One region of the Paenibacillus sp. FSL L8-0436 genome, then DNA from elsewhere that is predicted to be linked to it. Evidence: riboswitches for the same ligand, from Rfam matches in the RefSeq annotation. Region 1 holds a riboswitch; each other region holds the start of a gene.
The links. A riboswitch is a leader RNA that binds a small molecule or an ion and turns the genes downstream of it on or off. The one in region 1 is predicted to bind cyclic di-GMP.

Region 1 (6,548 bases):
CGCTATGCTGCCGCTAATCTATATCATGGCGTTGCGTTTGTTCAAAAAGAGCATTTACGCCGCCCTTGCCGCGGGACTGTTCGCACTGGATTTCATGCATTTCACGCAGACGCGGATTTCTACAATTGATGTATACGGCGTATTCTTCATCATGTTAATGTTCTATTTCATGCAGCGGTATTTCACGATGAATTTCTACCGTGTTCCGCTGCGCAAGACACTCGTCCCGCTGTTCTGGTCCGGATTGTTCTTCGGCATCGGCGTCGCCTCCAAATGGATTGTGCTCTATGGAGGAGCCGGGCTGGCCATTATGCTGGCGCTCGCCTTATTTGAACGCTATAGGGAACATAAGGCCGCTGGGCGTGTGCTGGCAGAAGGCAAATTAAGTGACCAGGAGCTCAAGGACGCCTGCCGGACGGCAGATAGTTCCTTCTGGAAGAACACCATCGTTACGCTGGCCAGCTGTGTTGTATTCTTTGTAGTTATTCCTGCCGTTATCTATAGCCTGTCCTTTATCCCTGCGCTGTCCGTAACAGCCGACGGGTTTACTGTAAAAGGCTTGATCGATGCGCAAAAGAATATGTATAACTACCACAGCCAGCTTGTCGCCACGCATCCGTTTGCTTCCTCCTGGTGGGAGTGGCCGTTTATGAAACGGCCGGTATGGTTCTTCAGCGGCGGCGAAGGATTGCCGGAAGGCAAGGTAAGCAGCATAGTCACCATAGGCAATCCGCTAATCTGGTGGACCGGGATCTTCGCGATGCTGGCTACGGTATGGCTTACCGTAAAACGGAAAGACAAAAGCATGTACATGATCTGGATCGGCTTTTTCTCGCAGTATGTCCCTTGGATGCTTGTACCGCGTGAGACGTTCCTATACCATTATTTTGCGATGGTACCGTTCATGATTCTTGCTATTGTATATATCATGAAGCTGTTGGACAGCAAATATCGGGAAGCTAGGTACATCCGGTATGCATACGTGGCTGTCGCAGCGCTGCTTTTTGTACTGTTCTATCCGGTGTTATCGGGAATGGTGGTTGACAAAGAATATGTGACGGATGTGCTGCGCTGGTTCCCTTCCTGGGTATTCTAGGAGGGGAGCGCGTAATGCTACAAAACTTTTAGGAGGAACAAAGGTGAAAGCCAGATACAGTGTAATTGTCCCCATGTACAATGAGGAAGAAGTTATTCAATATACGTATGAGCGGCTTAAGCAAGTCATGGACGAATGCGGTGATACCTATGAACTGATCTTCGTTAATGACGGGAGCCGGGATCGCACAGCTGAGATCATGAGTGGAATCAGCAGCAGCGACGAGCATGTTAAGCTGATTGACTTCTCCCGTAACTTCGGCCATCAGGTCGCGATTACGGCCGGAATGGACTATGCGCAAGGCCAGGCTGTTGTGGTGATTGACGCGGATCTTCAAGATCCGCCCGAGGTCATTTTGCAGATGATTGCCAAGTGGAAAGAGGGCTATGAGGTAGTTTACGCCAAGCGGCTGAAACGGCATGGGGAGACTATTTTCAAGAAAGTGACCGCCAAGCTCTTTTACCGTCTGCTCAGCAGCATGACTAGTGTGGAGATTCCCACCGATACAGGCGACTTCCGGCTCATCGACCGTAAAGTATGCGATGTGCTGCGCGGTCTCAAAGAGAAAAACCGCTATGTCAGAGGTTTGGTAAGCTGGGTCGGCTTCCGGCAGACGATGGTGGAATATGTGCGGGAGGAACGTTTTGCAGGTGAAACCAAATACCCGCTGAAGAAAATGATCCGGTTTGCGGTTGACGGCATCACCTCATTTTCACATAAGCCGCTGAAAATAGCCTCATATGTAGGCTTCTTTCTCTCCTTCTCCAGCTTTGTGTATCTGTTCTTTGTATTGTTCCAGAGAATCTTTTTCACCTCATGGACGGTTCCGGGCTGGGCTTCCATCGTCGGTGTGAATTTGTTGTTTAACGGCATCGTGCTGATGCTGCTTGGCGTAATAGGTGAATATATTGGACGGATATATGATGAATCCAAGGATAGACCGCTGTATATCGTGCGTGAGACCAAGGGTTACCGGGGCGGGGAGCATGAGGAGCGGCAAGAGGACAATGATTATGGCAGATAGGAAGCTGAATGCGGGATTTATCCAGTTTTTAAAATTTAATGCTGTAGGCTTACTGAATACGCTGATTGATTTCGCCGTATTTACCTTGCTGCATTCTCTGGGTATGATGAACACCCCGGCACAGATTATTTCTTATAGCGCAGGGACAGCGAACAGTTTCTTTTGGAACAAGAAGGTGACCTTTAAGGATAAGAGTCAGACTAGCAAGGACAGTTTTGACCGTATGCAATTAGTCCGATTCATCATACTGAACCTGGTTGTACTGGGGATATCAGTGCTGCTGATGCATCTGCTAACGGACAAATTTGGAGTTCAGGTGCTGATTTCCAAAGTGCTGGTTACGTTCGTCACCGTCATTATCAATTTCTTTGGCAGCCGTAAATGGGTATTTTAAGTCAGATGTCGGGCCGTGGAGTTTCTTTATCTAAAAGATCGGGGGGATTTGATGCGTAAGTTTTCCTATTTGATCATAATTGCAGGAGTTCTAGTCATGCTGTATCCAAAAGCGAGCGAATGGTATAACGACCGGCAGCAAGAGAAGCTGCTGAAGGAGGCTGAACAGGCTTATAGTGAGCTGGCCCCTTCGTCAGAGCCCGATCTGAAAAAACAGTATGCCGAGGTCACTGCACTGCTGGCAGAAGAATCAGCTGGGGATGAACCAGCGCAGGCTGCCGAACCGGCAGAGCAGGAAATAGAGGTCGGCGGCAAAGTGACCGGAATTATCACAATCGACAAAATCGATTTGAAATTGCCCATATTGGAAGGGGCGACCAAAGCCAACATGAAACATGCCGCAGCCCATATGAAGGAAACCGCTCCAATCGGTGAAATAGGCAATGCTGCCATAGCTGCACACAGGTCTAGGACTGCAGGGAGATTATTCAACAGACTGAATGAAGTAAAGGTCGGAGATACCATTTCCGTCAAGACAAGCGATCAGGAGTATAAATACGAGGTTTATGATATCTCGATTGTTGAGCCTACGGATGTGTCTGTACTGAACGGGAATAAACAAGATAAAATCCTTACCCTCATTACATGTGATCCTTTGGTAAATCCGACCCATCGACTGATTATCCACGCTAAAATTATAAAAATTTAAATGAATTAAGTAGAAATCTAGTGATTTAGGTCTTGTAACTAGGCATTAATATGATACTATATAACTATAAAAGCTAAACACGATAACGGCAAACCTATCGAAAGGTAGGGACGCAAAGCTAAAGGGCCTTCCCGGTAAGGATGGCAGCCAGCTACCGAATGAAGAGGCTTTTTTTGTTTGTTCTTAAGATGAGTCTAGTATATTCCAATAGTAGTAGACAGATAAAGCTTAAACGATAACGGCAAACCTATCGAAAGGTAGGGACGCAAAGCTAAAGGGCCTTCCCGGGTATGGATGGCAGCCAGCTACCGAAAGGGGTTTTATCCATGAAGAAGTTCTATTATATGTTCTTGACCTTGTTCGTCCTGGTTACTTCAGTTCAAGTAAGTACAGCTAACGCTTCCAGCGTAGAGTCAGACTGGTTAAATACATCGCAATTGAGCCAAGGGGTTGTCCAAGTTTCCTATGATGTTCCCAAGGACAAACGTATCAAGCTCATGATTACTAAAGACAATAAGAGCTACTCTTATAACTTATATGCCTCCAAAGCTACAGAAACGTTTCCACTGCAGCAGGGGAATGGCGCTTATAAAGTGTCAGTCCTAGAGAACACCAGCGGCAACAAATACAAAGTACTTTCTTCCGAAACCGTAGACCTGAGCATGAGCAACACCAACGCCGTATATTTGAGTTCCGTACAGAATGTGAAATGGAATTCTTCCGATAAAGCAGTACTGAAAGCTAAGCAGCTTACGCAAGGGCTGACCACTGATGAAGCAAAGGTACAAGCTATCTATAATTACATCGTGGCGAATGTAAAGTACGACTACACCTTAGCGGCTAATGTTACGCAGGATTATATCCCGAACAACGACAACACACTCGCTAGTAAGAAAGGGATTTGCTACGATTATGCATCTTTGTTCGCCACCATGCTCCGCAGTGAAGGAATTCCGACAAAGCTGGTAATGGGCAATACGAGTTATGTATCTGTATATCATGCCTGGAATGAAGTATTGCTTAACGGCAAATGGGTAACGATTGATACGACAGTGGACGCCGGATTGGGTAAGAACAAAGAAACAGGCTTCACCAAAGCGTCGAGCAAATATACAGCAGCTAAGATCTACTAATCCAATAGAATGATGATTACCCTAAGATAACCCGCTTAATATTTAAGCCGGTTATCTTTTTTTTGTTTAAGGGGTTGCTTTTTTATATTGATGTGGGGTATTATAGGTAAGCGTTGTTAGAGCGCACCCAAGTAAATAAGGAATGGCTGAAAAGTTGTTTCAAAAAAAGCTTGCGTTTCTAAATCAAACGTGATATATTATAAGAGTTGCTGGTGACGAGATAATCGACACTCACAACGAGCTTGATCTTTGAAAACTGAACAACGAGTGAGTATGGAAATCACGCAAGTGAGATCCAAAATGGATGAGTTTCACAGCGTATTTATACGCTTTGGAAATTTCATCTTGAGAATGTAAATTCTCGTCAGATGTTTCAAATTGAGCAATCGCTCTTTCTAAATACCAATTTGGAGAGTTTGATCCTGGCTCAGGACGAACGCTGGCGGCGTGCCTAATACATGCAAGTCGAGCGGAGTTATGAAGGAGCTTGCTCCGGATTAACTTAGCGGCGGACGGGTGAGTAACACGTAGGCAACCTACCTCTTTGACTGGGATAACTACCGGAAACGGTAGCTAATACCGGATAATTCCTTTGTTCACATGGACGAAGGATGAAAGGCGGAGCAATCTGCTACAAGGAGATGGGCCTGCGGCGCATTAGCTAGTTGGTGGGGTAACGGCTCACCAAGGCGACGATGCGTAGCCGACCTGAGAGGGTGAACGGCCACACTGGGACTGAGACACGGCCCAGACTCCTACGGGAGGCAGCAGTAGGGAATCTTCCGCAATGGGCGAAAGCCTGACGGAGCAACGCCGCGTGAGTGATGAAGGTTTTCGGATCGTAAAGCTCTGTTGCCAGGGAAGAACGTCCGGTAGAGTAACTGCTACCGGAGTGACGGTACCTGAGAAGAAAGCCCCGGCTAACTACGTGCCAGCAGCCGCGGTAATACGTAGGGGGCAAGCGTTGTCCGGAATTATTGGGCGTAAAGCGCGCGCAGGCGGCTATTTAAGTCTGGTGTTTAAACCTTGGGCTCAACCTGAGGTCGCACTGGAAACTGGGTGGCTTGAGTACAGAAGAGGAAAGTGGAATTCCACGTGTAGCGGTGAAATGCGTAGATATGTGGAGGAACACCAGTGGCGAAGGCGACTTTCTGGGCTGTAACTGACGCTGAGGCGCGAAAGCGTGGGGAGCAAACAGGATTAGATACCCTGGTAGTCCACGCCGTAAACGATGAGTGCTAGGTGTTAGGGGTTTCGATACCCTTGGTGCCGAAGTTAACACAGTAAGCACTCCGCCTGGGGAGTACGGTCGCAAGACTGAAACTCAAAGGAATTGACGGGGACCCGCACAAGCAGTGGAGTATGTGGTTTAATTCGAAGCAACGCGAAGAACCTTACCAGGTCTTGACATCCCTCTGAATCCACTAGAGATAGTGGCGGCCTTCGGGACAGAGGAGACAGGTGGTGCATGGTTGTCGTCAGCTCGTGTCGTGAGATGTTGGGTTAAGTCCCGCAACGAGCGCAACCCTTGACTTTAGTTGCCAGCAGGTAAGGCTGGGCACTCTAGAGTGACTGCCGGTGACAAACCGGAGGAAGGTGGGGATGACGTCAAATCATCATGCCCCTTATGACCTGGGCTACACACGTACTACAATGGCCGGTACAACGGGAAGCGAAGCCGCGAGGTGGAGCCAATCCCAGCAAAGCCGGTCTCAGTTCGGATTGCAGGCTGCAACTCGCCTGCATGAAGTCGGAATTGCTAGTAATCGCGGATCAGCATGCCGCGGTGAATACGTTCCCGGGTCTTGTACACACCGCCCGTCACACCACGAGAGTTTACAACACCCGAAGTCGGTGGGGTAACCCGCAAGGGAGCCAGCCGCCGAAGGTGGGGTAGATGATTGGGGTGAAGTCGTAACAAGGTAGCCGTATCGGAAGGTGCGGCTGGATCACCTCCTTTCTATGGAGAATCGTCACCTGCAACGGTGACATTCAAATCGGAAGCTTAGCTTCCAAAACTCAGGTTTAGGCCTGTTACTCACTCGTTGGTCAGTTTTGAGAGTTTAAGCTCTCAAGTAACACCTTGATCCTTGAAAACTGGATACCGAAACGAATTTGCGTTTTAGAACATCTTTTAGCTGAAACTTGTGTGAACAAGTTTTAATTAATAGTGATACTAGCGATTTTCCTAAC
Region 2 (6,548 bases), 170 kb from region 1:
ATTTTCACTATACTTGTGATATACTATAGATGGTAAACTTTTACAAAAGTCGTTTTGTATGGGATTTTGTAAATCCAATTAAATAAGTTTAAGTTTTTAATGACTCTAAGGAGGGCATATGATTAAAAAAGGCAAAACAGTAGCATTCATTTTTTTGGTACTTACACTGGCTTCAATTTTAGGATGTTCCTCATCTGGAGATGCTGATCTCGCGAAAGCTAACGAAAAAGTTAAGAAGCTTAGTCCTCTCACCGAAACACCCAAAATTGCTGGTTTGGATATTAAGGAAATAGTTGTTAAAAAGGGATTGGAAACCGATAAACTCCCTCAAAATACAGTTATACTAACTTACACCGACAATAAGGGTGAAAAAGAGAAAGCAGAAGCCTATGATAAAAGCATTGAGTTGCTTTATGGTCCATATGAGGGCGACAAAGTATCTACACTTTCTGTAAGCGACATTGAAGTAGAACTTGCTAATAACATGAACACAAAAACTGTAAATGGTCTCGAGCTTCTCTATACAGAAATTAATGATTCATTATTAATATATGCCCGTCATAATGGGCTCTCGTACACTTATGAAGCTCAAATAACAAATAAATACACCAAAGACAAACAGTTCGAATTATTCTCAAAAGCAATCACTTACAATGAAACTGATTAGAACATCTTTTTATCAATATGCTCCCCTCATTCTTAAAAGTATCATCTTTCTACCGTAAAGTACAAAGCGATAGAGAGATGATACTTTAATGATCATGTGAATACATTGCGCAATACATTAACAGGTACATAACTAATACACTCGATCGACTCAGGGAATAAACACCCCCGAACGTAGGCGCGTCTACTTTCCGGGGTTATTGGACTACTTCACGTACCGGTTAACAAACTCACTTACCTTGCTGACATATCCCGCCTTATCCGTATCATAAGAAAGTCCATGCCCTGCGCCATGCACTACAAACTTGTCCTTGGGGCTGCGGCATGCCTGGTACACTTTGTCCATCATGGCATAGGGTACGAACTTATCGGCATCACCATGGATGAACAGGATCGGCACCCGTGCCTTACGCACCTGCTTCAGCGCTGATGCCTCACCGAAGAAATAGCCTGCTTTCAGCCGGGTAATCAGACTGGCAATCTGCACGAAGGGAAAGCTTGGCAGATGATACATCCGCCAGAGCTGATAAGAGAGCTGTGCTTTGACCGAGCTATACCCGCAGTCGGCAACAACCGCCTTCACCTGCGGCGGAAGCTCTTCACCCGCGGTCATCATCACCGTTGCTCCGCCCATAGACACCCCATGCAGCACAATCTGCGCCTGCGGCCCATTCTCTTCAATGATGTATTCGATCCACTTTACATAATCCCGGCGTTCGGGCCAGCCAAATCCTATGTAATTGCCTGTGCTTTCACCATGTCCCCTGGCATCGGGAATCAGCACATTATAGCCCAGGTTTTCATAATAAATCTTGGCGTAGGCCCCCATATCCTTGGCTTTGCCGGAATAGCCGTGGGCAACGATTGCTGTACGTCCGGCTGCCCGCTCTGACGGCAGATAATAACCCCGCAGCTTCAGTCCATCCTCTGAGCTCATGTCGACATTCCGGAAGCTCTGCCGGGCGATCCACTCCGCCCCTTCTCCCCAGGATGCTCCGGCCACCGGCGGATCTACCTTCAGCGCGGGTGAATTCGCCAAAAACTCCTTAGGCGCCCGATGGATCGCCACTCCATAGAAAAAGAAACCCGCATAGGTCAATCCTCCGGCAATGACGATAATAATCGCCAGTATAATTACACTCCACATGAATATTCTCACCTTTCCTTCTCGTAGCTGTGGGATACTCCAGTCACAATCATGCGGGTTCCGCAATGATTTCTGCATAGTATAACATGGTAGCCTCGCCTGCGAGAAATGTACATATAACAGATGGATTAAATCTAAACGATTTGTTGTATAATAACCCTCCAAACTTAGGAAACACCCTATAAAAAGGCCGCTTCCGGGATTTCCTCTCCCGTAAGCGGCCTGAATTATGTTTAGAACATGGCGTCTGGACTGTTATTGGCCCGAGTGTGATTCAATGAAAGCCTCAGCGTTTTCGTCTGCTGGTTTTTGCCGTTCTGCTCAGCAGCAGACCTACTCCGGCAATAGCGAGACCGGTAATATAATAAGGTGCCGGGCTGGCTTCGCCCGTCTGCGGCAGACTCTCGGCTGTAACCACTGGCCCCAGCGGAATTTCTTCATCAAGAATAATCTCTTCATCCGGTACCGGAGCAGGTACTGGATCAGTCGCTGGAGTAGTCTCCGGCGTTGGCTGCACAGGCGAAGGTGTGGTCACAGGGCCCAAAGGCAGCGGATCCTCATCAATCGTAATCTCCTGATCGTCATTCGTACCAATCACCGTTGGTGTCGGCGCTGGTGTCGGGTCTACTGTTGGCGCTACACTCGTCGGCGCTGGCGTCGGGTCTACCGTTGGCGTTACACTCGTCGGTGCTGGCGTCGGGTCTACTGTTGGCGCTACACTCGTCGGTGCCGGCGTCGGGTCTACTGTTGGCGCTACGCTCGTCGGCGCTGGCGTTGGTTCTACCGTTGGCACTACACTTGTCGGCGCTGGCGTTGGTTCTACCGTTGGCACTACACTTGTCGGCGCTGGCGTTGGTTCTACCGTTGGCACTACACTTGTCGGCGCTGGTGTCGGCGTTGGTATTGGTGTTGGCGTTGGTGTTGGCACCGGTGTTAGTGTTGGTGTTGATGTCGGCGCCGGTGTTGATGTCGGCGCCGGTGTTGGTGTCGGTGTTGGCACCGGTGTTGGCGTTGGTGTTGGCACCGGTGTTGGCGTTGGTGTTGGCACCGGTGTTGGCGTTGGTGTTGGTGTTGGCACCGGTGTTGGTGTTGGTGTCGGCACCGGTGTTGGTGTTGGTGTCGGCACCGGCGTTGGTGTTGGTACCGGCGTTGGTGTTGGTACCGGCGTCGGTGTTGGTGTCGGCGCTGGTGTTGGTGTCGGCGTTGGCACCGGCGTTGGCGCTGGTGTTGGCGTCGGCGTCGGTGTTGGCGTCGCCGTTGGTGTCGGTGTCGGCGTTGCCGTTGGCGTCGGTGTCGCCGTCGGTGTTGGCGTCGCCGTCGGTGTTGGCGTCGCCGTCGGTGTTGGCGTCGCCGTCGGTGTCGGCGTTGCCGTTGGCGTCGGTGTCGCCGTCGGTGTTGGCGTCGCCGTCGGTGTTGGCGTCGCCGTCGGTGTCGGCGTTGCCGTTGGCGTCGGTGTCGCCGTCGGTGTTGGCGTCGCCGTCGGTGTTGGCGTCGCCGTCGGTGTTGGCGTCGCCGTCGGTGTCGGCGTTGCCGTTGGCGTCGGTGTCGCCGTCGGTGTTGGCGTCGCTGTTGGCGTCGCCGTCGGTGTTGGCGTCGCCGTCGGTGTTGGTGTCGGCTTCGGTGTTGGTGTCGGGCCGACTGGCGGCACCGTTCCCTCAAAGGTATGATGATGCATCTGAATATAACCGCTGAATCCTTTTGCAATAAGGGTACCATGCAGCTCAGCACGGCTGAACGCCACAAAGGCATGCGGCGCTAACATGGTGCCTTCAATGGTTGTGTTCCCATTAGCTACAGAAGAAGCTTCGTAGAAGTTGAACAGCACATTGTGAGATTTGCCGTTCCACATTTGAAAATCCGGAATGACGACCTTATTCCCGCTTACATTGATAATTACCGTGGCATTTCCTGCAATGTTGAACTGGAGACCGTTGGTAACCGCCAAATCCGCAGCAGTCAAATGAATGACATTAAAGGAATCCGGAGCGTTAATCGTCATTTTCCCTCCATCTCTGACAAAGGGCTGCGTTTGTTTCAGAGCAGCTAGTTCACTCGAACGCTGAATCAAAAATTGCTCCTCAGCTTGAAAATCAATCGGATGATCCTGCCGCGTACCTCCTTTAAGATCAGCTCCTGAACTTTTCATGCTGCCTCCATACACAGAGGTGCCATAAACTGTTCCATTTGAAAAGTCGATGTCTTTGCCGGCGATAAACACATCTCCGCCCGCAGCATCCTTGGATACTCCATATCCCTGAAGAGTAATGTTCCCTGCAGCAGCAAGCCGTCCATGGATCTGGTCATTGCTTTGCGCGAAATCTCCAAAGATAAAGGCGTTAAAATTCCCGGCGACTCCCAGCACCGGTGTTGGGGTGTACGGCATACTTGCCGCCGCCTCTACATTGATCCTCGGATGAAGCATATTGCCGATGGTTAAAATCCCCGTCAGAATCAAGGCTACTGATCTTTTCTTCAACAACGATATGTACCTCCTATGTAACTATTCTATGAATGCACAGATTAGCCCGTAACAACAAAAAGACCGCCAAGAAGGGTTAGCTTCATGGCGGCCGGACGATCGTGGCACCTTTAGAGTGCTGTAGATTCCTGACTTTGCGTCCCGCTCTTTCGAACGGTTTGCGATTATACATGAGAAGTTGGTAACAGTTGCATTCTATGTAGTCTATGACTTTTGTTACTTTCGGACTAGAATCAGTCTATCTCTTCACCCCTCCGTTTGTCAATCTATTCCTTATTTTTTTTGATAGATTCTCTGAAAAAGTCCTCAATCCCGCATCGCATAAGGGTTTAGTTGTATTCACCAATCACATGAAACAAATTTTTAATATTAAAAATTAGTATATTCGAACCACTTTTCAACTTTTGTCGAAACGGCAAAAAAACTGTCGCCAGCTCTTGGCAGCAGTTTTTAGTCATTGTCAATTTACATAAGTCAGCGGGCAACAGCCGGACTTAGAATTTGTATATTTTATAACAGCTGAACCCAGCCGATCATGGACACCCATAGTGGAACACTTAGAAACAACCCGAACAATAATCCGCGGCGGAGACTTCCCTCATAATTCATCACAATTCTCCTTTTTAATAAGCTTTATTTTTCAATATTTATTATTTCAATTTTAATATAAAATAATTCTTATAATTATTTTGTGAATTATGTCACATTGTTTCAACTGTTTAGAAATTCCATTGATTAATTTTTGAATAATCGGTTAAAATACGAATATACGTTCTTATTAGAGGTGATTGAATTTATGCATAGAGCGGAGAGTAACGATAATACACTGGTCAAATCCTATATATTGCTTCCGCTGATTTTATCAGCCTTTGAACGGGATTCAGCCATTATGTCGACACAACTGCGGACCCCCGCCCCATACATGGATGTTCTCCGTACTGCTGCGAATGCGGTTACTGCCGATCTGAGGGATGTGCGCGCCGAAATGAGGAAACGCGGAGTTAAGGTCTATGAACAGCAGCGGCTCCAGGTCGGCATCGAGGCCAAATTTATATGCCGGGGATATCATGAACGGATGCTGCTGCTGGATGACGTCATCGCTGCACAGGCTGCTATCCATATGCGCAAATACCTGGGACTCGATATCTCCGGCTACCACAGCTATGAGGAACAGTACAAAATCAAATCCGGCCCTCAAGCAAGCCTATAGACTTTGGTGCGTTGAAGAAAAAAACAGGCCTCGCCATGGGAGTCGGCAAGACCTGTAAAGTACCCGCTATAAATTACATTAAAACCTTCCAATAGCCCAATGTGCCGAAAATAACTACAAGCGCCACGGGATATAGAATCCTCCGGCTTACCTTATCCTTAAACGTAAGAAATAAACATAACATGCAAAGCCACGCAATAAGAAGACTGCCCATTTCCTATGCATACGCTCCTTCCTGAACACCTGATTGGCTCCGGCAGAGATAAGATACACAAAGCCCTATATTTAAAAAGATACCCGGGCAGCATCCCATTCATACCTGTATTCCAACGAACCGCCGGTACCGTCATAATATTTTCCGTCTATCCAAATTAGACTTGCCGATTCTGAAATTCCATAAGCGCTTCACCGCTCCCTTTGCGGAACAGGATGCTCCCAGAAGCCCAGCCGGCCCTTGGCCGGAATGTTGTCCTCCAGCGGAGTGACGCCCGTCAGTTCCCAGGCAAACCGTCCCTCCCTATAATCTCCAAAGATATATTCGCTGCCGTAGGGCCAGCCTTCTTCAGCCATACCAGCTGTAACTTCATAACAGTTTATCAGCGATCCTGTCGCTATAATCACTCCGGCAGGTAAATTGTCCGCCGTAAGACCATGACGGGCGAGCACCGATCGGAAAGGCTCCCGTAAGCATACTTCCTTATCAATCTTCAAACCGGCATGAATGGCGATTTCACCCCGGTAAGCTGTTCTCCAGGAACGGGTCTCGAATGATTTTTCACCAAGAGCAATGAGCGTCGCCCAAGGCTGCCGTATAGTCAAACATCGCATAACATCCTGCCCCCTTTCTGCAACAAAGGAAAGGCGCAGCCCACCGGGAATCCGGAAAACCGCGCCGCATATAGTTTTTTTGAGCTGCTGGTGAAGGAATTCGCCCCCGGCTTAAGCATTATGAGCGTAACCCACACCTATCTGTAAGGTTCAATTAGGTTCTGTATAATCTTTGCGGCGCTTCACTTCTCATTATAAGGTTCAATAAGGTTTTGTAA
Region 3 (4,502 bases), 1.7 Mb from region 1:
TACATAAAAGAACGATATGCGTGGATTCGGCGTGATCGGACCACGCGCTACCGGGATACCCTGGCTTTTGAAACTCTCTATTGCCTCATCCAGTGACGCCACCTCGAACCCAATGGACACACCGCATTCCGGCTTCAGAGCCGGGTCGCTTCCCTGAATAAGCTCGATCTTGGGCTGCCCCTCCGTGCCTAACATAACAATCTGTCTTCCTCTGCTCTCAAATCTGCGGTCAATCGGAAGTCCCAGAATGCTGTGATAAAAATTAAGGGATGCCTCCAGATCCCGCACCCTGAGCGTAATCCAATTCATGCTCAATATCATGTATCCTATCCCCTTTTTGTGGATTTTCTATTTTGTTCATTATACGCTATTTTGGGGCAAGCATGTTTCCAACAATCCGCAGACTCTGCTTTCGGGTAACGAATCTGGACAACTGTGCTCCGAGGTAATTTTGCGAGCCTGGAACAGTGTATATCTTCTTTTTCGCGAGTGAGCGCAGCGCAGTCTCAACTACCTGCTGTGGAGTTGCTTTCTTCCCGACTGAAGCATCCTCAGTCCCCACGACGGTGAAGAAAGCTGTATCGGTAGAACCGGGGCAAAGTGCAAAGAACTGGACTCCACGGTCACGATTCTCCCACCATAATGCGTCTGTAAAGGACAAGACAAAAGCTTTGGTTGCCCCATACACAGCCATATAGGGGAGCGGCTGAAATCCTGCGGTGGACGATACATTGATCACAGTACCAGAGCTTCTGCGCAGCATATCCGGCAAGAATAAATGAGTCATATTTACGACGGCAGCAACATTCAACATAATCTCCTCATGCTGCCGCTGACCTGAGATTTGCTCGAACCTCCCATGAGTGGCAAATCCGGCATTATTGACCAGCAGCTCAATCTCAAGCTTCAACAGCTGGCATTGCTGGAACAATTCGCTTGGTGCACTTGCTTCCGTAAGATCCATAGCTATGACTTTGACTTTGATGTTATAGCTTCTTTCGAGTTCCGCTGCCAAGTCATCGAGTTTGTTCTTAGATCTGGCTACGAGAACCAGATGGCTTCCTTGTTTAGCCAGCTGTATTGCGAATTGTTCGCCAATGCCGGAAGAGGCACCCGTGACTAGCGACCATTTTCCTTGAATATTCATAAAATAACTCCTCCTATTAAAACGATGTATTCGTTAAGAAACAGTGTTTCCTATTGAAATCATAGTAACCTGCTGGCTGGAGAAAGTCAAACCTTCTTTTTTTAAAAATTTGCAAGAAGATATGTGTATGTAGGATTGACTTTGTGGAATCGACTGTATAGAATGCGTGGTATATGATTGGAAACTGCGTTTCCCGAGAATAACAACATAACTAAAGAAGGCGATTAAGTTGAATGAACCTAACAATTTTGCTGACGCAAGCAATAGAAAGCTGACAACCTACCAGGAAGCCCGCTTACAGAACACAGCTAGTCTTCGTCAACTCGTAGTTGATGCAGCAGCCTTTATTCTTCAGGAAGAAGGGCCGGAAGCTGTCACCGTGCGAAAAGTAGCTCAGAAGATGGGTTGCTCGACCAAGATCATCTACAGTCTGTTTGCTAATAAAGAAGGTTTAGCCCAGCAATTATATCTGGAGGGCTGCAAAATACTCTCGAGCGAATTTGAGAGTGCTTCACAGTCAGAGGATCTGCAGCAGTATTTAATTAATCTGGCAGAAGTGTATTGGGAATTTGGCCAGCGCTATACCAGCTACTATAAATTGATGTTTGGGGGAGCATTTGCAGATTTCAAACCGGATGAGCAGAGCATGAAAGGCACTGTTACTGCTATGCGGCGCTTGTTATCCGTGATTGTCAGCGCTCAAGAGCAAGGCCTAATTACTGGTGATTCAAATGCGGAATTTATTGTAGGTACGATTTGGTCCTCTCTTCACGGAGTGATTCACCTGCACATAGGAGGACATTTGGGAAGTGTCGCAGCGTCGCACGCAGTGTATAAAGGAACGGTAGCTCTGCTTGCAAGCTCACTGTTTGCACCTGCAGCCGCAGCCAAGCATTTAAAGCAGGAGTAGTTAGTGAAATCCTTTATATAAGGCCTGGGTTCGAATCCTGAGAGTCTATAACACAATTAAACGGCAGAGATGCCGTTTTTTTGTTTCTAAATTTGTTATAAATCTTTACAAATGCCGAAGAACGAAGCCTATTTCCGAAAAAAAGGAAAAGGTATATAAGTAAGGGAGAACTAGAACTTATTAATTTTATAGGGATAAATTCCGATAAAGAAAGAGTCCTGTACAACTAAAGTCACACCTGCATACCCATAACGGGACAGAAAAAACCGAGTTTGAAACAAAGGCAAATCCGTACGAAAGTCGGAGACGCAAAGCCACGGGTCTACTTCATCCAAAGGAGGATGTTAAGACAGCCGGGCCGCTCAAGGCACTTGGTTTTTTGGCGTGCCTACAAATAGCGCTGGGGGAGAGAAGTAAATGAGGTTTAGAAGGAAAGGGAAGTTTTCGCGGACGGTTGTGTCCGCAGTGGCGGTGAGTATGCTTGTGGGCCTGTTTAGCGGAGGCCTTAGCATGAAGCAGGTTTTGGCTGCCGGGACCGATCCGGGTAGAACGGACTATAACGTATCCGGCAACCGGATCGTATGGCTGGAAGCAGAGGCTGACGGGGTGAAGCAGGTTCACGCGATGAATCAGGCCAGTGGTGCCAGCACTGTTCTTACATCGGGTTCATCTGCCAAGGATGCGCCTTATGTGAGCGGCAACGTTGCAGTGTGGGCCGACAAAGGAACAGAGCAGGAGTCTTCACTGAACTGGGATATTTACACTGCCGATCTTGAGACGGGTACACGAAGAAAGCTTAACAAACAGTCTGGCACATATGGCAATCCGACTACGGATGGAGTCGGTGTGGTTTGGTACGAGCGCAAAAATTACGGCAGCATGATCTATCATGATCTGGCTACGGGCGTTGAAGCCGACCTCGGCGAAGGACGTTTCCCGGTGCTGGCCGGCGGCAATGTAGTGTATAAGAATGCCCGTGACGGGGGGCTCAGTCTGCTCCATTTGAAAAGCGGGGCTACGCGTGCACTGGTTAGTCTGGGCGGAGCAAGCTATGTGGACTGGTTTGTTTTTAACGGCAGCGATGTACTGTTTAAGCAAAAAAATGGGGCTTCCGAGAGCAAATATGTGATTCTGAATATCAAGGATCTGACTGCTCTGCCTGTGGATCTCACCGAGATGAAGCCTGGAGGAACCCAGTATGCCTTCATGTCGATAGGTGAAGGGCAGGCAGTTTTTCAAGAGGAGAGGGACGGTGCTGCCACATTGCAGCAAGTGAACCTTTCTACATATGCAGTGAAATCACTGCCAGCAATAGAGCCCGGAACGAAGCTGATCGGCATTACCGGGGATAAACTGCTTTACAGCAAGAAGGATGATTACATAGAGTCGATTGACCTGAAAGAAGGATCAACCCCTCCGAGTCCGGGAGCCACTCCAAGTCCAGGGGTAACCCCAACCCCAGGAACGACTCCAGCTCCAGGGACAACCTCAAATCCAGGTGCAGTTCCAAATCCAGGCGCAGATCCGAACCCGGGTTCAGCCCCGGAAGTGAAGACCCCTGTAGTAACCGGAGCCAAGGACAGTCAGGTTATCGGAAGTGCTGGAGGTACTTTGTCTGTACTGAATGGCTGGGCACGGCTGGAGATTTCAGCAGGAACCTTCCCTGACAATACCACTGTAAGCTTGGCCCAAGCTGAGCTGGAGAAAGAAGTACTGCTCGACGCAACCGGCAAAAAACTGCTGAAGGCAGGTTCAGCGTGGCAGGTGCAAGCGAGTGCTCCGTTCCTGATGCCGGCCAAGCTGACGGTAGGGTACCCGAAGGAAGCGCCTTGGACGACAGGCCGTGAGAAGCTTGGAATCTATAGCAACGATCCGGCAAAAGGCATATGGAACTATATTGGCGGAGTGACTGCGGCGGAAGACGCCGTTGTTCAAACCGGAATTACAGCTTCCGGACTATATGCGGTAATGCTGCGCGGAGCTGAATTCACAGATATGTCAGGCCACTGGGCGCAGCAAGCTGTAGAGGTGCTAGGGGCTAGGGGGATTGTGAACGGGATGAACGGAACCGCTTATGCGCCAAAAGGGATCCTGACCCGGGCTGAATTCACCAAGCTGCTGGCAGCAACTCTTGGATTGCAGCCGCAGCGGCCGGAGACACCGGCTTTCCGTGATGTTTCAGCTGCGAACTGGTCCTACCCTTATGTGGAAGCAGCTGCAGCGGCAGGAATCGTAACGGGAGAAAGTGGACTTTTTCACGGTAATGATCCGCTGACCCGTGAACAGATGATGGTGATGCTGATGCGGGCAATAGACAGCACTATCGGCAGCCGGGCTTCTGCTGCAGAATCTGCCAAGCTTGAAGCTGAATTGGGCGGATATAAGGACAACGGCAGCGTTAGCAGTTGGGCAAGGGATTCCGTAGCTGCAGCGGTGGGCAAGAAG
Region 4 (6,548 bases), 430 kb from region 1:
ATCCGGGGTGCCTAGACGCCAATTGAAATCAAGAATGGCGTCGTTACGTACAAGTGCCGGAGTGCCTGACAGCAGCATATTATTGAAATATTCTGCTTTTAGCCCATTCTCAGCAGGTGCTGCTGTCGGTGTTGATGCTGGCGTAGATACCGGTGTTGGTGCTGCTGGCGTCGGTGCTGCTGTTGGCACCGGTGTTGGCGTTGCTGCTGGCGTCGGTGCTGCTGTTGGCACCGGTGTTGGCGCAGATGTCCGTGTTGCTGTTGGCACCGGTGTTGGTGTTGCTGTCAGCGCAGGTGTCGGCGTTGCTGTTGCTGTTGGCACCGGTGTTGGTGCAAGCGTCGGTGTTGCTGTTGCTGTTGCTGTTGCTGTTGCGGCTGGTGCTGCTGTCGCCGCTAAAACCGGTTTTGCAACCAGGCTGAGTGTACTGTCCAATTCTGTCTGGCTGGCAGCAGCTGCCCCGGCATTCACAAACAATGCGCTGGCCGGAACCGTCCCTTTGACTTGGCTTTGACTTTGCCACATTAAGCGGATATTCGCATCGCCGGCATTCTCGTAATACTCGACCTTGATGTCGTACAACTGACCGCCTGTTAAAGCGATGCTTCCGGTACGCTCGGCTCCGCTCTGTTTCATCCAGCTGTCAATGACAGCTTTACCGTTAATATAAACGCGGATACCGTCATCCGAAGTGGTAAAAAACTGATAAGTCTCACTATACGTTGGCTTGATTTGACCGGTCCAGCGGACGGAGAAGGAATCTATACCGATTGAAGGATCCGGCGAACCCTGGCGCCAGTTAAAGTTAAGCAATGCATCATTGCGCACCAAGGCGGGCGTACCGGAAAGCGTCATGTTTTTGAAGTACTCTCCCTTAAGTCCGCTCACCACAGGCGCTTCCACTGAATCATTAGAGTCAGGCGTTGGCATTGCCGTCGGCTTCGGCGTTGGTGTCGCCGTTGGTGTTGCCGTTGCTGTCGGCGTTGGTGTTGCTGTCGGTGTTGGCGCAGCGGCTGGTGCACTCCAACTCTTATATTTATTCCGGGTCAGTGTATAGCTATCATTCATGAAACTCTTAATCGTAGTTGTGCTGTTTTTCTCATAGAGCATTTTTCCCCAGTTCATCATAAAAACGAAATTTTTCTGGGAGAGCTTCAGTTTGGCCGTGCTGGGCATCTCACCGTTTTCACCAATACCTATCGGTTTACCGGCAGCCAGACTAAGCAAACTGTCATAATACTTATTCATATAGTCGTTATCATATATATCTGCTGCAAGAACATCCACTTTGCTTGCGCCCGGATAGGTCAGCGCATAAGGATCAGACCAGGCATTCGGTGCATTGGGGTTCCATACCCACAACAGATTGTTTAATTGATGAACGTTCACGAAACGGTCATACATAATATTCCACAGTTCAGCAAAATTACTTTTCTTCCCCCACCAGAACCAGTCGCCGTTCATTTCATGATAAGGTCTCCAAAGTACAGGAACGCCTGCATCCCGCAAGCTTTTGAGCGACACCGCCACTTTATCCAGATCCGTGATCAGGCTGGCGTATTCTGCCGTGCCCGGCGTTACATACTTGTTAAATTCCTCTTGTTTGAGCGGCTTCTGCACATTGGACCAGAGGTAGGCAGTCCCGGGCAGATTCTGATGAAAGGTCATTACGACAATGCCGCCGTTCTTGTACCAGTTGATCGCGCTGTTCATCACATTCTTGCGCTGCGATGCAGCTGTACTCTCCGACTGGCCGCTAATTACGCCAAGCTCATATCCGTGAAGAGCAGCATATTCTCCGCTTGTTCCCTTCAACTTGTTGCTGAATTCATCCGGGCTCTCCAAATAATCGTGCTGTCCAGAGATAATCCCTTTTCCGGTAATGGAATAGAGGTTACTAAGCAGCTTGACAGCTTCGGCTGAAGCGTCCGGATTAACCGGCACTGCTGTGCTTGATGAGGCTTCTGCGGTTGAAGGCGACAGCCCAAATCCTAAAGGCACAGCGGTTAACAATACGGCAAGAGACAGCAAGGCGGACAGCAGACGAGACTTACGGTAAGTTTTCAAAATGATCTTCCTTTCGGTAGCCAGGCTGCCACTCTTGCGAAGGCCCTATGGCTTTGCGTCCCTATCTTTCGATTAGGTTTGCCTTTGTCGTTTTGGAAGGATTTATCCCTCTTACCGTAAGTATCGTCCCTATGAAGTTTTTATTTAGAGCATTAATAAAAATAAATTAATAAATGGTTCTAAATACCTGTTTTGGATCTGTAAAAATTGGTTAAATAGATTATTTAGGCCTAAGAGATAAACTGTTGCAAAGCTATATCTTCCCAATCCAAGGTGATGCGGATGTTATCCTCTTCCACCAGTTCCGAACCGGTCTGTACCTCGATAAACTCTACATCCGTCAGCGCAAGGATCGCATGTTTGGTGCCTTCCGGTATACGCACCACATCTCCTGCCTTCACATTATGCATCTTCTCATTAATCACAATGCTTGCTTCACCGCTGACAAATGTCCAGATTTCACTGCGTTTATGGTGCAGCTGGTAACTGATATTTTTACCCTCTTCGATAAAAATCCGTTTGGTCAGCACTTCATTTCCCTCATCGTATTTCACATAATCTATGACCTTATAATGGCCCCAGCGGCGTTCTTCGTACATCGGTCTTTGTTCAAAAGACTTCAGCACTTCCTTGATTCTCGGACTCTCCGCTTTATGGGTAACCAAAATCCCGTCCGGGCTGGCAGCGATAATCAGATCCTTCGCGCCGATCACCGTAATCGGAATATCCAGCTCATTAATCAGGCAAGTGCCTTCGGAATCGGCCGTCACGAACCCTTTGCCCACGTGGTTGCTGTTCATTTCTTCGGTCAGCGTGTTCCAGGTGCCCAAATCCTTCCAGAATCCGGCATAAGGCTGAACAACGATTTTCTCCTCTTTTTCCACCACTTCGTAATCAAAGCTGATGGAAGCAAGCAGTTTGTACTGCTTCTGCAGTTCCTCGTAGTTCAGCGGCAATCCTTTGCGCTGCAGAATATCAAGCAGATAACCCAGACGGAACGCGAACACGCCGCAGTTCCAGAGGGCATTCCGGCTGATCAGTTCCTCGGCCTGCTCACGGTCAGGTTTCTCCTGGAAGTGGCTTACCTGCAGATAGCCGCTTGCTCCCGCCTCAGCGCTGGTAGGAATGATATATCCGTATTTTTCTGAAGCATGCTCGGGTACTACACCCATCAGCGCCAGGTTCGCTCCGCTCTCCTGCATCGTTTGCTCAAGCTGCACAACTGTATCGAAGAAGGCGGCTTCCACATAAGGATCGACCGGCAGGATGGCCACGGTCTCGCTTGGCGAAACGCCTTCCATGGAATACAGGTAGGCTGCTGTCAGGGCAATCGCCGGAAACGTATCGCGGCGTTCCGGCTCAACGATGATGGGCACCTCGCTGCCAAGCTGGCTCTGAATCATTTCCACCTGGCTGCGGCCGGTAGCCAGATAAGCCGAACCCGACATATTAGCTTCCTCCAGCTGCCGCCATACCCGTTGCACCATGGATTCCGGTTCACCCGTCGGACTCTCAAGTACCTTCAGAAATTGCTTCGAACGTGAATCGTTAGACAATGGCCAGAGACGTTTACCTGAACCGCCTGATAGAAGTACCAGTTTCATATGGAACCCTCCTCATTATGTGTTGACGCGAAAATATCGGATTGTTATTGGTTGCTTCAAACGTGAAAAGCATAAGACTTAGCTGTTATGAGAGTCACTGCAAGGAATGTTTGGACTTTCGGCCGCTGTTGTCTGCAGATTTCTTGATTTATACCGCTGTTCACGGTGGAAATCCGCAGACTGCATAGGCTTCCGAAGCGAGCTTTCCTGCGGAAAGCTTTCAGGCGGACGCATTCGCTCCTACAGTTCCAAAATTCCTCTCCGTACCTGCCAACAGCCTAACTATTCGCTTCACCCGCAGGCGAAGCACCCTGCTAAAAGATCCGGCATCGCCGCTTGTTTGGCGGCAGGTAAGAGCGAAGTGCTTTACAGAGCTGGGAACTTAGCAGAGCAAGCTTGAGGCTTAGATCGCACCAGCCACGCTGGCCGAATACCCGCTCAGTCCGCCCATTTGCGGGCGTCCGACGGAATGGTACTCCAGGCCGGTGCCTTCGATCTGCTCCTTGGAGTAGACGTTGCGGCCGTCGATCAGAACCTGGCGGCGCATACTGCCCGCCAAGCGATGCAGGTCGATATCCTTGAACTGGCTCCAGTCGGTCAGCAGGCATACGGCATCGCTGCCTTCTGCCGCCTCTTCCGGCAGGCCGCACCAGCGGAGCTGCGGATGATCGTATTGCATTTTGAAGTTATCGGCGGCAATCGGATCATATAGCTTCACTGTAGCTCCCTCCGCTACCAGCGCTTCGACGATTTCCCGGGCAGGTGCCTCGCGTACATCATCGGTATTCGGCTTGAAGGCCAACCCCCAAATTCCGATAACCGCGCCGCGCAGGCTGCCTAGCGACTCATGAAGTTTGGAAATAATCATAAACCGCTGTCCTTTATTCACCTCAACCACCGATTTCAGCAGCTTGAACTCATAGTCTACGTTACCTGCGATCTGGATCAGCGCATTGGTATCTTTCGGGAAACAGGAGCCTCCATAACCAATTCCGGCCTGCAGGAAGCTTGAGCCGATTCTCCGGTCCATCCCCATGCCTTCTGCCACTTCGGTTACATCAGCTCCCACTTTTTCACAAATATTGGCAATCTCGTTGATAAAAGAGATTTTGGTTGCCAGGAAAGCGTTCGATGCATATTTGATCATTTCCGCACTGCGGATATCCGTTACGAAGATATTTTCAGTGAAGCCTTGATGAAGCTGGCGCATCGTTGGCTCCAAAAGCGGATTGTCCAGACCAATCACAATCCGGTCAGGATGAAGCGTATCGCGGATCGCCGAGCCTTCACGCAGGAATTCGGGAGCGGAGACGATATCGAAGGGATGATTCGTGTGGGAAGCAATCAGATTGCGGATTTTTTCATTTGTGCCAACCGGGACGGTCGACTTGGTCATGATGATTTTGTAGCCTTCCATCGCTTGCGCAATTTCTGTGGCTGCTCCCTCGATATACGTTAAATCTGCTTCGCCGCCCGGCAGGGAAGGCGTTCCTACAGCGAGGATGACGATATCAGAAAGGCGCACCGATTCCTGCAGATCCGCCGAAAAGGATAATCTGCCCTCACGGAGATTCATTTCGATCAGCGCCTCAATACCCGGCTCATAGATGGGGGATTCCATCCGGTTCAATTTATTGATTTTCTCCTCATCCTTATCGACACAGATGACATGATTCCCGTTAAGTGTAAAACATACGCCAGATACAAGACCGACATAGCCGGTACCGATTACTGCCAGCTTCATATAATCATCCTCCTTTAAGAAAATTAACGTAGGCCTGTTCCACATACTGCTTGAACTGAACCATAAACGTCTGTTCATCGAATTTATGCGCATGCCCCATAATCTTGCTGATGTCCCACGCATAGGACTCCACTTCGTGGATAGCCTTCAGCAGATCATCCACTTCCTGATTCTGAAAGAATACGCCATTGACATAAGGGACTATGGTATCCAGCGCCCCTCCGGCCTGATAAGCAATGACCGGTCTTCCTGCGGCATTCGCCTCCAGGGGCGTAATTCCGAAATCTTCTTCTCCCGGAAAAATAAACGCCCGGCATTTCGACATTAGGCCCGTGACCTCTTCATCCTCCAGCCGGCCCAGAAAAGTGACATTATCTTTGGCCATTCCTTCCAGACGCTTACGGTCCGGCCCGTCGCCGACGATATAGAGCTTAAGGCCATTCCGGCTAAAAGCCTCCACTGCCAGGTCGATCCGTTTGTAGGATACAAGCCGGGAGACGATCAGGTAATAGTCGCCGATAGAGCTGGAACTGGTGAAGCGGGCTGTATTGATCGGCGGGAAGATCACATCGGCATCCCTATGGTAATAGTTCTGAATCCGCGTCTTCACTACGGAAGAGTTAGCCACGAACTGGTTAACATTTTTGGATGTCCGCTGATCCCAGGTCTTGAGCCGCTGCATATAGACCTTGAGCAGTCTTTTGAACAGTCCGGAATTCGATTGCCGCTCCATGTACGTGTCATAATCCCAGGCAAAGCGCATTGGCGTATGACAGTAGCATAGATGAAACGTGGATTCGGGAACCTTTATGCTTTTCATAAAAGCACTGCTGGAGCTCAGGACGATATCGTACCCGCTAAAGTCCAAATCACGAATGGCCATCGGATAAAGCGGCAATACCCCTTTAAAATTGGCCTTCACTCCCGGGATCTTCTGCAGCCAGGAGGCCCGGATATCCGCATCTTTGAGGTTGTCGGTCAGGCGGCTTCCGTTAAAAACCGTCGTGAAGATCGGAGCCTCCGGATACATGTGGTGAAAGACCTCCACCACTCTTTCCGCTCCGCCCATTTGGATTAAGTAATCGTGCGCTATCGCAATTTTCATGTAAATCATCCTCAAAGTTTTATGGAGCAGC

Region 2: linked by a shared signal. The riboswitch ahead of NSS79_RS02555 (collagen-binding domain-containing protein) and the one ahead of NSS79_RS03340 (transglutaminase-like domain-containing protein) in region 1 are both predicted to bind cyclic di-GMP.
Region 3: linked by a shared signal. The riboswitch ahead of NSS79_RS11140 (S-layer homology domain-containing protein) and the one ahead of NSS79_RS03340 (transglutaminase-like domain-containing protein) in region 1 are both predicted to bind cyclic di-GMP.
Region 4: linked by a shared signal. The riboswitch ahead of NSS79_RS05285 (PA14 domain-containing protein) and the one ahead of NSS79_RS03340 (transglutaminase-like domain-containing protein) in region 1 are both predicted to bind cyclic di-GMP.

What each region holds. Positions count from the first base shown of each region.
Region 1 is NZ_CP151955.1:710,383-716,930, forward strand. It holds gene NSS79_RS03320 (phospholipid carrier-dependent glycosyltransferase) at 1-1,096, shown strand, start outside; gene NSS79_RS03325 (glycosyltransferase family 2 protein) at 1,140-2,120, shown strand; gene NSS79_RS03330 (GtrA family protein) at 2,110-2,514, shown strand; gene NSS79_RS03335 (class D sortase) at 2,611-3,222, shown strand; cyclic di-GMP riboswitch class I at 3,300-3,381, shown strand; cyclic di-GMP riboswitch class I at 3,453-3,535, shown strand; gene NSS79_RS03340 (transglutaminase-like domain-containing protein) at 3,549-4,355, shown strand; rRNA gene NSS79_RS03345 (16S ribosomal RNA) at 4,760-6,315, shown strand.
Region 2 is NZ_CP151955.1:540,081-546,628, reverse strand. It holds gene NSS79_RS02565 (hypothetical protein) at 119-667, shown strand; gene NSS79_RS02560 (alpha/beta hydrolase) at 872-1,813, opposite strand; gene NSS79_RS02555 (collagen-binding domain-containing protein) at 2,100-4,289, opposite strand; cyclic di-GMP riboswitch class I at 4,376-4,465, opposite strand; gene NSS79_RS02550 (hypothetical protein) at 5,089-5,502, shown strand; gene NSS79_RS02545 (ASCH domain-containing protein) at 5,908-6,330, opposite strand.
Region 3 is NZ_CP151955.1:2,457,000-2,461,501, forward strand. It holds gene NSS79_RS11125 (VOC family protein) at 1-321, opposite strand, end outside; gene NSS79_RS11130 (SDR family oxidoreductase) at 368-1,147, opposite strand; gene NSS79_RS11135 (TetR/AcrR family transcriptional regulator) at 1,377-2,057, shown strand; cyclic di-GMP riboswitch class I at 2,330-2,423, shown strand; gene NSS79_RS11140 (S-layer homology domain-containing protein) at 2,475-4,502, shown strand, end outside.
Region 4 is NZ_CP151955.1:1,142,613-1,149,160, reverse strand. It holds gene NSS79_RS05285 (PA14 domain-containing protein) at 1-2,064, opposite strand, end outside; cyclic di-GMP riboswitch class I at 2,077-2,157, opposite strand; gene NSS79_RS05280 (sugar phosphate nucleotidyltransferase) at 2,295-3,668, opposite strand; gene NSS79_RS05275 (UDP-glucose/GDP-mannose dehydrogenase family protein) at 4,072-5,412, opposite strand; gene NSS79_RS05270 (glycosyltransferase) at 5,417-6,517, opposite strand.